DNA from 3 places in the Enterobacter sp. RHBSTW-00175 genome. Region 1 is predicted to be linked to each of the others. Evidence: predicted binding sites of a transcription regulator. Region 1 holds the regulator's gene; each other region holds the start of a gene.

Region 1 (3,283 bases):
TCGCGGTAATAAAGACCGGCGTGGCATGAGTAATGTCGTGCAGCACGGGCGAAATATAGGTATAGAGCGTGAACATCGCCCCAGCCCCCAGCACGGTGGTCAGCAGTGCAGACAATACCTGAGGACGAACCAGCACGGACAGCTCTTTGCGTACATCAGGGCGTTCGCCTGCGCTGCCTTTTGGCAACGAGAAGAACAGTGCGACCATAGCAATCACGCCCAGTGCAGCGGTTGCCAGGAACGACATACGCCAGCCGATCGCTTCACCCAGCCACGTGGCCGCAGGTACACCGCCGATGTTGGCAATGGTCAGACCCATAAACATGGTTGCCACGGCGCTGGCCTGCTTATGTTTAGGTACAACGCTTGCTGCAACCACCGAGCCCAGTCCGAAGAAGGCACCGTGGTTAAGGCTGGTCAGGATACGTGACAACATCAGCGTGGTGTAATCCGGTGAAAGCGCGGAAAGCACATTCCCCAGGGTAAAAATAGCCATCAGGAAAATCAGCGCATTACGGCGCGCACGGTGTGAAAGCAGCAACGTCATTAACGGTGCCCCTACCATCACGCCAATCGCGTAGGCGCTAATCAGCATACCGGCCGCCGGGATAGAGACGTCTACACCCCGGGCGATAACAGGCAATAACCCCATCGGGGAAAATTCGGTGGTGCCAATCCCAAAAGCGCCAATCGCCAGGGCCAGCAGAGGATAATTGATTTTCATGAGTCAACTCCGGATGCCGTGTCGTACCGCGACACAGAACAAAGAAGCAAAAAGCATGACACCAATCACAAAAAATGAGAAGTTAACAATTTGGCAAAAGATTATTGCCGGAGAAGTAACAATCAGCGAGGAATGTGGAGGGAGAGAACTCTCCCCCCGCGTAAATCAGTGCAATACAGCCGTCAGACCAGCTGCAACAATCAGTGCCAGCACGATAACGGTGGTCGTCAGCGAAAACTTAAGATCGGTACTCATCAATTTTTCTCCTTTTAATCACCTTACGAAAAGTGAGCTTGCTCATTTTTACACAGTTTACGTCAAAAATCTTCTTGGATTTAAACTGATATCCACTTTTGCTCTTCCCCTTTTCATCAAGATAGGACAAAATTCCACGCTAAATTTATTAGCGTACCGGCCATTGACCCCCTCCTGACGTCCTGTGTCGTTTTCCCGGCGTGTCGCAATTCCAGATTGCGTGATAAGGGTGAGAGAAGGCAAACGTTTACCTTCAAGTTTTTCAGGAGCTTAGGATATGGTCTGGAGTGACATTTAATGGCAACAATTAAAGACGTGGCAAAACGCGCAAACGTTTCCACTACAACCGTATCACATGTAATTAACAAAACCCGTTTTGTAGCGGAAGAGACGCGTAATGCCGTCTGGGCGGCGATCAAAGAACTGCACTATTCGCCAAGCGCGGTCGCACGTAGCCTTAAAGTTAATCACACCAAATCCATTGGTTTGCTGGCCACCAGCAGCGAAGCTGCATATTTCGCAGAGATAATCGAGGCGGTCGAGAAAAACTGCTTCCAGAAAGGCTATACCCTGATCCTGGGTAACGCATGGAACAACCATGAGAAACAGCGCGCTTATCTGTCAATGATGGCGCAAAAACGCGTGGATGGCCTGCTGGTCATGTGTTCCGAATACCCGGATTCTGTGCTCTCCATGCTGGAAGAGTACCGTCACATCCCAATGGTGGTGATGGACTGGGGTGAAGCGCACGCCGATTTTACTGACTCAGTAATCGATAACGCCTTTGAAGGCGGTTACATGGCCGGTCGTTATCTGGTAGAACGGGGTCACCGCGAGATTGGCGTGATTCCAGGTCCACTGGAGCGCAACACCGGTGCAGGCCGCCTGGCCGGATTTATGAAAGCCATGGAAGAAGCACTGATCACCGTTCCAGAAAACTGGATTGTTCAGGGTGACTTTGAGCCTGAATCCGGTTACCGCGCAATGCAGCAAATAGTCTCCCAGCCGCATCGTCCGACTGCTGTCTTCTGCGGTGGCGATATTATGGCGATGGGTGCGCTTTGTGCTGCCGATGAGCTGGGTCTGCGCGTACCGCAGGATATTTCTGTGATCGGGTATGACAACGTGCGCAACGCGCGTTTCTTCACCCCGGCGCTGACCACTATTCATCAACCGAAAGATTCTCTGGGTGAAACAGCCTTCAACATGCTGATGGACAGGATCGTTAACAAACGTGAAGAGTCGCAGTCAATTGAAGTCCACCCGCGTCTTATCGAACGTCGCTCCGTGGCGGACGGTCCTTTCCGCGACTACCGCCGTTAATCGTGTACGGAGCCAGTTAATCTGGCTCCCGTAACCACTCCCTGTTCAGCGTTTCACTGTCCCCCAGGTAATCCAGCAGCCAGGCCATCGCGGGCGATACGTCACTTTGCTGCCAGGTCAGACAACAGGCCGCGTCCGGGAATGGGTTTTCAAGCTCAAGGGCAACCCACTCCCCGGCATCGATTCGTGGTCTGGCAAAATGGACCGGCACCATTGCCACACACAACCCGGCAGAAAGGCAGGTCGCGGAGGATTCCCAGTCGGGCGCAATCACCCGTCGCTGGTTATCCAGAAGCCAGGTCACACGCTTGGGTAACGAGCGTGACGTATCTTCCAGTACCAGCGATGGCCAGTTACGCAGGGTATCATCGCTTAACGGCCCTGCCATTGCCGCCAGCGGGTGATCGCTTGCCACCACGCATTTCCAGCTTAACATTCCCATATCGCGAAATGCGTAACGTCCCCCAACGGGTATGGCCTGTGTTGCGCCGATCGCCATCTCTGCCCTGCCATCTGCCAGCGCATCCCAGACACCGTTAAAGACTTCCTGCGATACCCGCAGCTCGACATCGGAGAAGTGGCGATAAAAATCGACAATCATCTGCCGGGTACGTTCGGGTTTTACGATGTTATCCACCGCAATAGAAAGATGACCTCGCCAGCCATTAGCAATCTGCTGACACTGTTCACGAGTGATCTGCATTTTTTTGATAACAGAACGCCCTTCTTTCAAAAACCACGCCCCGGCAGGCGTTAACTCCACGTCGCGATGGCGGCGTTCAAACAGCGGAACGGCCAGCCACTCCTCAAGCTGACGCACCGTGTAGCTAATGGCCGAGGGGACGCGGTGTAGTTCCTGCGCGGCTCCGCTGAAGCTGCCGTTACGGGCGACAGCATCCACAACTTCAAGAGAATAATCTGACCACATTTTCTGCCTGCAAAAAATTTGAATGCACCCGCCAAATATTAGCGTTTCACAAG
Region 2 (3,283 bases), 2.1 Mb from region 1:
CAGAGGACTCTTGGTTGGGTCGCTCGTTAAGGAGTTATCACCGTGCAGAATGTTGATGTCGCCATTGTCGGCGGCGGAATGGTCGGGCTGGCGCTGGCCTGTGGTTTACAGGGTAGCGGCCTGCGTGTGGCCGTGCTTGAGCAAAAACTGCCTCAGCCCGTTGCACAGGATGCGCAGCCAGAATTACGTGTGTCGGCCATCAATGCCGCCAGCGAAAAACTACTGACTCACCTGGGCGTGTGGTCGGATATTGTCGCACACCGCGCCAGTTGCTATCACGGAATGGAAGTGTGGGACAAAGACAGCTTTGGCCATATTGCTTTTGATGACGAAAGCATGGGGTACAGCCATCTGGGCCATATTATTGAGAATGCAGTTATCCACCACGCGCTGTGGCAAAAAGCCCAGCGCTGTAGCGATGTCACGCTTATGGCGCCCGCGCAAATCCAGCAGGTGGCCTGGGGCGAAAATGAGGCATTCATTACCCTGCAAAGCGGCGATATGCTCACCGCGCGGCTGGTAGTAGGGGCCGACGGCGCAAACTCCTGGCTGCGTAATAAAGCAGATATTCCGCTGACCTTCTGGGACTATCGTCATCACGCGCTTGTGGCCACGATCCGAACCGCAGAGCCACACGGCGGCGTGGCGCGTCAGATTTTCCATAATGACGGTATTCTGGCATTTCTGCCGCTTGCCGACCCGCACCTCTGTTCCATTGTCTGGTCGCTGGTGCCGGAAAAAGCGCAACGGATGCAGGAAGCCACGCCTGAAGAATTTAACCAGGCGCTGTGCGTTGCCTTTGATAATCGTCTGGGGTTGTGCACCCTTGAAAGCGAACGGCAGGTCTTCCCGCTTACCGGACGCTATGCGCGTCAGTTCGCGGCGCACCGTCTGGCTCTGGTAGGAGATGCCGCGCATACCATACATCCGCTGGCCGGGCAGGGGGTTAATCTGGGCTTTATGGATGCCGCAGAGCTGGTTGATGAGCTGCGTCGTCTGCACCGTGAAGGCAAAGATTTTGGTCAGCATTTATACCTTCGTCGCTACGAACGTAGCCGCAAGCACAGTGCCGCGATGATGCTGGCAGGCATGCAGGGCTTTCGCGAGCTGTTCGCTGGCGCAAACCCGGCCAAAAAACTGCTGCGTGATATTGGCCTGAAACTGGCCGACACCCTCCCGGGTGTAAAACCGCAACTCCTGCGTCAGGCGATGGGCCTTAACGATCTTCCCGACTGGCTCCAATAGTATTGACCCCCGTCACACTTTATTTTCCCGGCTTCTGCGCCGGGGAAATTCCCTCGTTTGAAATATTCTAATTCCACGCCATTTTTCGCATTAGATTATCTAATCTTACGTTTTTTATGTTACGGAAATTCAGCCCACTTTTCCGCATGAAATATCACCATGTGCTAAATCATGTTGGCGTGATGTTAATTTTATGCGGGGTTAATCGCATTTTACCAGTGAATAACTCTGTAGGCTTTTTAGCGGTTTTTAGTCATAAGCTAATGTGATGACCCGCTTTGCCTTATGGTTAATCACCCATTTCGGTGGTAACTTCAGGTCAAAGAGAACGTTTGCGTCGACATCCGTAAGGCGATGTCGACGCCAGGTTTCGTGGCGATTTTGGGCGCATGAAACGCAAGATAGCCCTGCTTATTCAACGAGGAAAAGATGGCTCAACAGACTCCTTTGTACGATCAACACGTGTTATGCGGCGCGCGCATGGTGGACTTCCATGGCTGGATGATGCCGCTGCACTACGGCTCACAGATTGATGAGCATCATGCGGTGCGCACCGATGCCGGCATGTTCGACGTGTCCCATATGACCATTGTCGACCTGCGCGGTAGCCGCACCCGGGAGTTTTTGCGTTATCTGCTGGCAAACGACGTCGCAAAACTAAAGACCCCAGGCAAAGCGCTCTACACCGGGATGCTCAATGCTTCCGGCGGTGTGATAGATGACCTGATTGTTTATTACTTCACTGAAGATTTCTTCCGCCTCGTTGTAAACTCCGCCACCCGCGAAAAAGACCTCTCCTGGATTTCCCAACACGCTGAACCTTTCTCTGTAGATATCACTGTTCGTGACGATCTGTCGTTGATCGCCGTACAGGGACCGAACGCACAGGCAAAAGCCGCTTCTCTGTTTAGCGATGAGCAACGTAAAGCGACTGAAGGGATGAAGCCGTTCTTCGGCGTGCAGGCAGGTGATCTGTTTATCGCGACCACCGGCTATACCGGTGAAGCGGGCTACGAAATTGCCATGCCGAATGAGAAAGCCGCCGATTTCTGGTGTGCGCTGGTAGAAGCGGGCGTTAAGCCAGCGGGTCTGGGTGCGCGCGATACGCTGCGTCTGGAAGCCGGGATGAACCTCTACGGGCAGGAAATGGATGAGAGTGTGTCTCCGCTGGCAGCCAACATGGGCTGGACCATTGCGTGGGAGCCCGCAGACCGTGAATTCATTGGTCGTGAAGCACTGGAAATTCAGCGTGAACAAGGCACCGAACAGCTGGTCGGCCTGGTGATGACCGAAAAAGGCGTGCTGCGCGGCGAACTGCCGGTACGTTTCACCGATGCTAACGGCAATCACCTCGAAGGCGTTATCACCAGCGGTACCTTCTCCCCGACTCTGGGCTACAGTATTGCACTGGCACGTGTACCGGCGGGAATTGGCGAAACGGCGGTGGTGCAAATCCGCAACCGCGAAATGCCGGTCAATGTGACTAAACCGATTTTTGTTCGCGCCGGTAAGCCGGTCGCCTAATCATTTTTATCAGGAGAAATTCAATGAGCAATGTGCCAGCAGAACTGAAATACAGCAAAGAACACGAGTGGCTGCGCAAAGAGGCGGACGGCACTTACACCGTAGGGATCACCGAGCACGCGCAAGAGCTGCTGGGGGATATGGTGTTTGTTGATCTGCCAGAAGTGGGCGCGACCGTAGGCGCAGGTGACGATTGCGCGGTTGCGGAATCTGTTAAAGCGGCATCCGACATCTATGCACCCGTCAGCGGCGAAATCGTGGCCGTGAACGATGCACTGAGCGACTCCCCGGAGCTGGTGAACAGCGAACCATATGAAGGCGGCTGGATCTTTAAAATTAAAGCCAGCGACGAAGCGGAAGTTGCCGCCCTGCTGGATGCGACCGCGTACGAAGCCCTGTTAGAAGACGAGTAAGCCATTATCCCTCTCCCCTTTGGGGAGAGGGTAGGGGGAGGGGGAACAGACGACACCCTCACCCCAGCCCTCTCCCTCAGGGAGAGGGAGAAAACACATTC
Region 3 (3,283 bases), 370 kb from region 1:
GTCGGCATCGCGCTGGGTTTACGCCAGTTTGTCCAGCAGGGGCTGGGCGTATTTGGTGGGGCTATCGCTGACCGTTTTGGTGCCAAGCCAATGATTGTCACCGGGATGTTGTTACGCGCGGCAGGTTTCGCCACCATGGGAATTGCGCATGAACCCTGGTTGCTGTGGTTCTCCTGCTTCCTTTCCGGTATCGGCGGCACCCTCTTCGATCCCCCACGAACGGCACTGGTGGTCAAGCTGATCCGCCCGCGCCAGCGAGGCCGCTTCTTCTCTGTGCTGATGATGCAGGATAGCGCCGGTGCGGTGGTAGGCGCACTGCTGGGAAGCTGGTTGCTGCAATATGATTTTCGTCTGGTGTGTGCCACCGGCGCAGTGCTCTTTATTCTGTGTGCAGCCTTTAACGCATGGCTGCTGCCTGCATGGAAATTATCGACGGTAAAAGCCCCAGTGCGTGAAGGTCTGGGCCGCGTGCTACGTGACAAACGCTTCGTCACTTATGTACTGACCCTGACGGGCTATTACATGCTCGCGGTTCAGGTCATGCTGATGCTGCCCATCATGGTCAACGATATTGCCGGCTCACCCGCGGCCGTCAAATGGATGTATGCCATTGAAGCCAGCCTCTCATTGACGCTGCTTTATCCGATTGCTCGCTGGAGCGAACGCCGGTTTCGTCTTGAGCATCGGCTGATGGCCGGGCTGCTGCTGATGACCCTGAGCATGATGCCGATTGGGCTAGTGAATACCTTGCAGCAGCTCTTTATGCTGATATGCACGTTCTACATCGGTTCGATTATCGCCGAACCGGCGCGTGAAACGCTGAGTGCCTCTCTGGCAGACGCCCGCGCCCGTGGCAGCTATATGGGGTTCAGCCGTCTTGGGCTGGCCTTTGGCGGTGCGCTGGGCTATGCCGGCGGTGGCTGGCTGTTTGATGCGGGCAAAGCGCTGAATCAACCAGAGCTTCCGTGGATGATGCTGGGCGTGGTGGGCTTTATTACACTTCTTGCATTGTGGTGGCAGTTCAGCCAGAAACGCAGTGCGCGCGGGATGCTCGAGCCTGGCGCATAACCTCTCTGTTCGGCGGGAGCGCTCTCCCGCCCTTCTTTATCAGTTTTTTCTGCTGGTTTCTGCCAGATCTCACTGACATACTGACGCATCAGGACAGAAGCGCCGATATTTTTTTGAGGAACGCCATGAAGAAGATCGTCTTTGCCGCAGCATTCGTCGTTAGCGGCCTGCTGGTGGGTTGTAACCAGCTTACGCAATATACCGTCAGTGAGCAGGAGATTAATCAGGCGCTGGAAAAGCATAACAACTTTTCAAAAGACATTGGCGTGCCGGGCCTTGCCGACGCGCATATCGTGCTGAGCAAGCTCACCAGCCAGATTGGGCGTGAAGAGCCGAACAAAGTCACCCTTACCGGTGATGCAGACCTGGACATGAATTCCCTCTTCGGTAGCCAGAAAGCGAATATCAAACTCAAGCTCAAAGCGCTGCCGGTCTTCAATAAAGAGAAAGGGGCCATCTATCTGCAAGAGATGGAAGTGGTGGATGCAGTGGTTTCACCCGATAAGATGAAACCGGTGATCCAGACCCTGATCCCCTACCTCAACCAGTCGCTGAGCAGCTATTTCAACCAGCAGCCAGCCTATGTTCTGAGTGAAGATAAGAGCAAAGGCGAATCACTTGCCAAAAAATATGCAAAAGGGATAGAGGTGAAACCGGGAGAAATCATCATTCCATTCACCGATTAACCCCAGGGGCGCTCAGGCGCCCTTTTTTTTACGGAAATGTGTGCAAACGAAAACGTTTCCGCTTATGATTTGTGTCCGGCAAAAACGGCCATCCCAATGACTGATTCCTGACAAGCCGGAGCTCATCCATGACTGCACAACCCCAGGTTCTTAAAATCCGCCGCCCTGACGACTGGCATATCCATCTGCGTGATGGCGATATGCTGAAAACCGTCGTGCCTTATACCAGCGAAATTTATGGCCGCGCGATTGTTATGCCTAACCTGGTTCCGCCAGTCACCACCGTCGATGCTGCTATCGCGTATCGCCAGCGTATTCTTGATGCCGTCCCTGCGGGCCATGATTTCACCCCGCTGATGACCTGCTATCTGACGGACTCACTCGACCCGAACGAGGTGGAGCGCGGGTTTAACGAAGGGGTGTTCACCGCCGCTAAGCTCTACCCGGCCAATGCGACCACCAACTCCAGCCACGGTGTAACCAGTATCGACGCCATTATGCCGGTGCTGGAAAGAATGCAGAAACTGGGGATGCCGCTGCTGATCCACGGCGAAGTTACCCATGCTGATATTGATATCTTCGACCGTGAGGCCCGTTTTATTGAGACGGTGATGGAGCCGCTGCGTCAGCGTCTGCCTGCACTGAAAGTGGTGTTTGAGCACATCACCACCAAAGATGCCGCCGAATATGTTCGCGACGGCAACGAGCTTATCGCTGCTACCATCACCCCACAGCATCTGATGTTTAACCGTAACCACATGCTGGTAGGCGGTGTTCGTCCGCATCTCTACTGCCTGCCGATCCTCAAGCGTAATATTCACCAGCAGGCACTGCGCGAGCTGGTGGCAAGTGGCTTCGACCGCGCATTCCTGGGCACCGATTCCGCGCCACACGCGCGTCATCGTAAAGAAGCGAGCTGCGGCTGTGCGGGCTGCTTTAACGCGCCAACGGCACTTGCCAGCTACGCAACCGTGTTTGAAGAGATGAACGCGCTGGCGCATTTTGAGGCCTTCTGCTCCCTGAACGGCCCGCGTTTCTATGGCCTGCCGGTCAATGAAACCTTTATCGAACTGGAGCGCACCGCGTACCAGGTAGAAGACGCCATTCCACTGACTGACGACACGCTGATCCCATTCCTGGCGGGTGAAACCGTGCAATGGACAGTTAAACGCTAAAAATATCAATGCCCCTTGTTGTCAAACCCATAATATACCTGTATAAATAAACAGTATATTACACAGGGGGCATTTATGCGTATTGAAGTTACCATCGCCAAAACAACCGTTCTGCCTGCTGGCGCGCTTGATGCGCTTGCCGGTGAATTATCCCGCCGTATTCACAACAGTTTCCCGGAAAACGATGGCGCCGTAACGGTACGTTATGCTGCCGCGAACAATCTGTCCGTTATTGGCGCTGCGAAAGAAGATAAAGATCGCATCAGCGAAATCCTGCAAGAAACGTGGGAAAGTGCCGACGACTGGTTCATCACCGATTAAATCTTGCTCCCTCATTGTGTTTTTTTGCCGGGT

What was found. The regulator PurR, encoded in region 1, represses purine synthesis genes. The targets are predictions, from matches to a motif close to CANGCAAACGTTTGCNTG.
Region 2: gcvT (glycine cleavage system aminomethyltransferase GcvT) is a predicted target of PurR. The motif match lies at 1,567-1,584, and genes of this name have one in related genera.
Region 3: pyrC (dihydroorotase) is a predicted target of PurR. The motif match lies at 1,800-1,817, and genes of this name have one in related genera.

The regions. Positions count from the first base shown of each region.
Region 1 covers NZ_CP055930.1:4,454,997-4,458,279, reverse strand. Annotated here, with positions in the region: gene HV107_RS21570 (MFS transporter) at 1-724, opposite strand, end outside; gene HV107_RS21565 (YnhF family membrane protein) at 890-979, opposite strand; gene purR (HTH-type transcriptional repressor PurR) at 1,277-2,302, shown strand; gene punR (DNA-binding transcriptional activator PunR) at 2,319-3,230, opposite strand.
Region 2 covers NZ_CP055930.1:1,145,286-1,148,568, reverse strand. Annotated here, with positions in the region: gene ubiH (2-octaprenyl-6-methoxyphenyl hydroxylase) at 1-30, shown strand, start outside; gene ubiI (FAD-dependent 2-octaprenylphenol hydroxylase) at 43-1,245, shown strand; gene gcvT (glycine cleavage system aminomethyltransferase GcvT) at 1,675-2,769, shown strand; gene gcvH (glycine cleavage system protein GcvH) at 2,793-3,182, shown strand.
Region 3 covers NZ_CP055930.1:4,087,572-4,090,854, reverse strand. Annotated here, with positions in the region: gene mdtH (multidrug efflux MFS transporter MdtH) at 1-1,068, shown strand, start outside; gene HV107_RS19515 (lipoprotein) at 1,194-1,754, shown strand; gene pyrC (dihydroorotase) at 1,883-2,929, shown strand; gene dinI (DNA damage-inducible protein I) at 3,005-3,250, shown strand.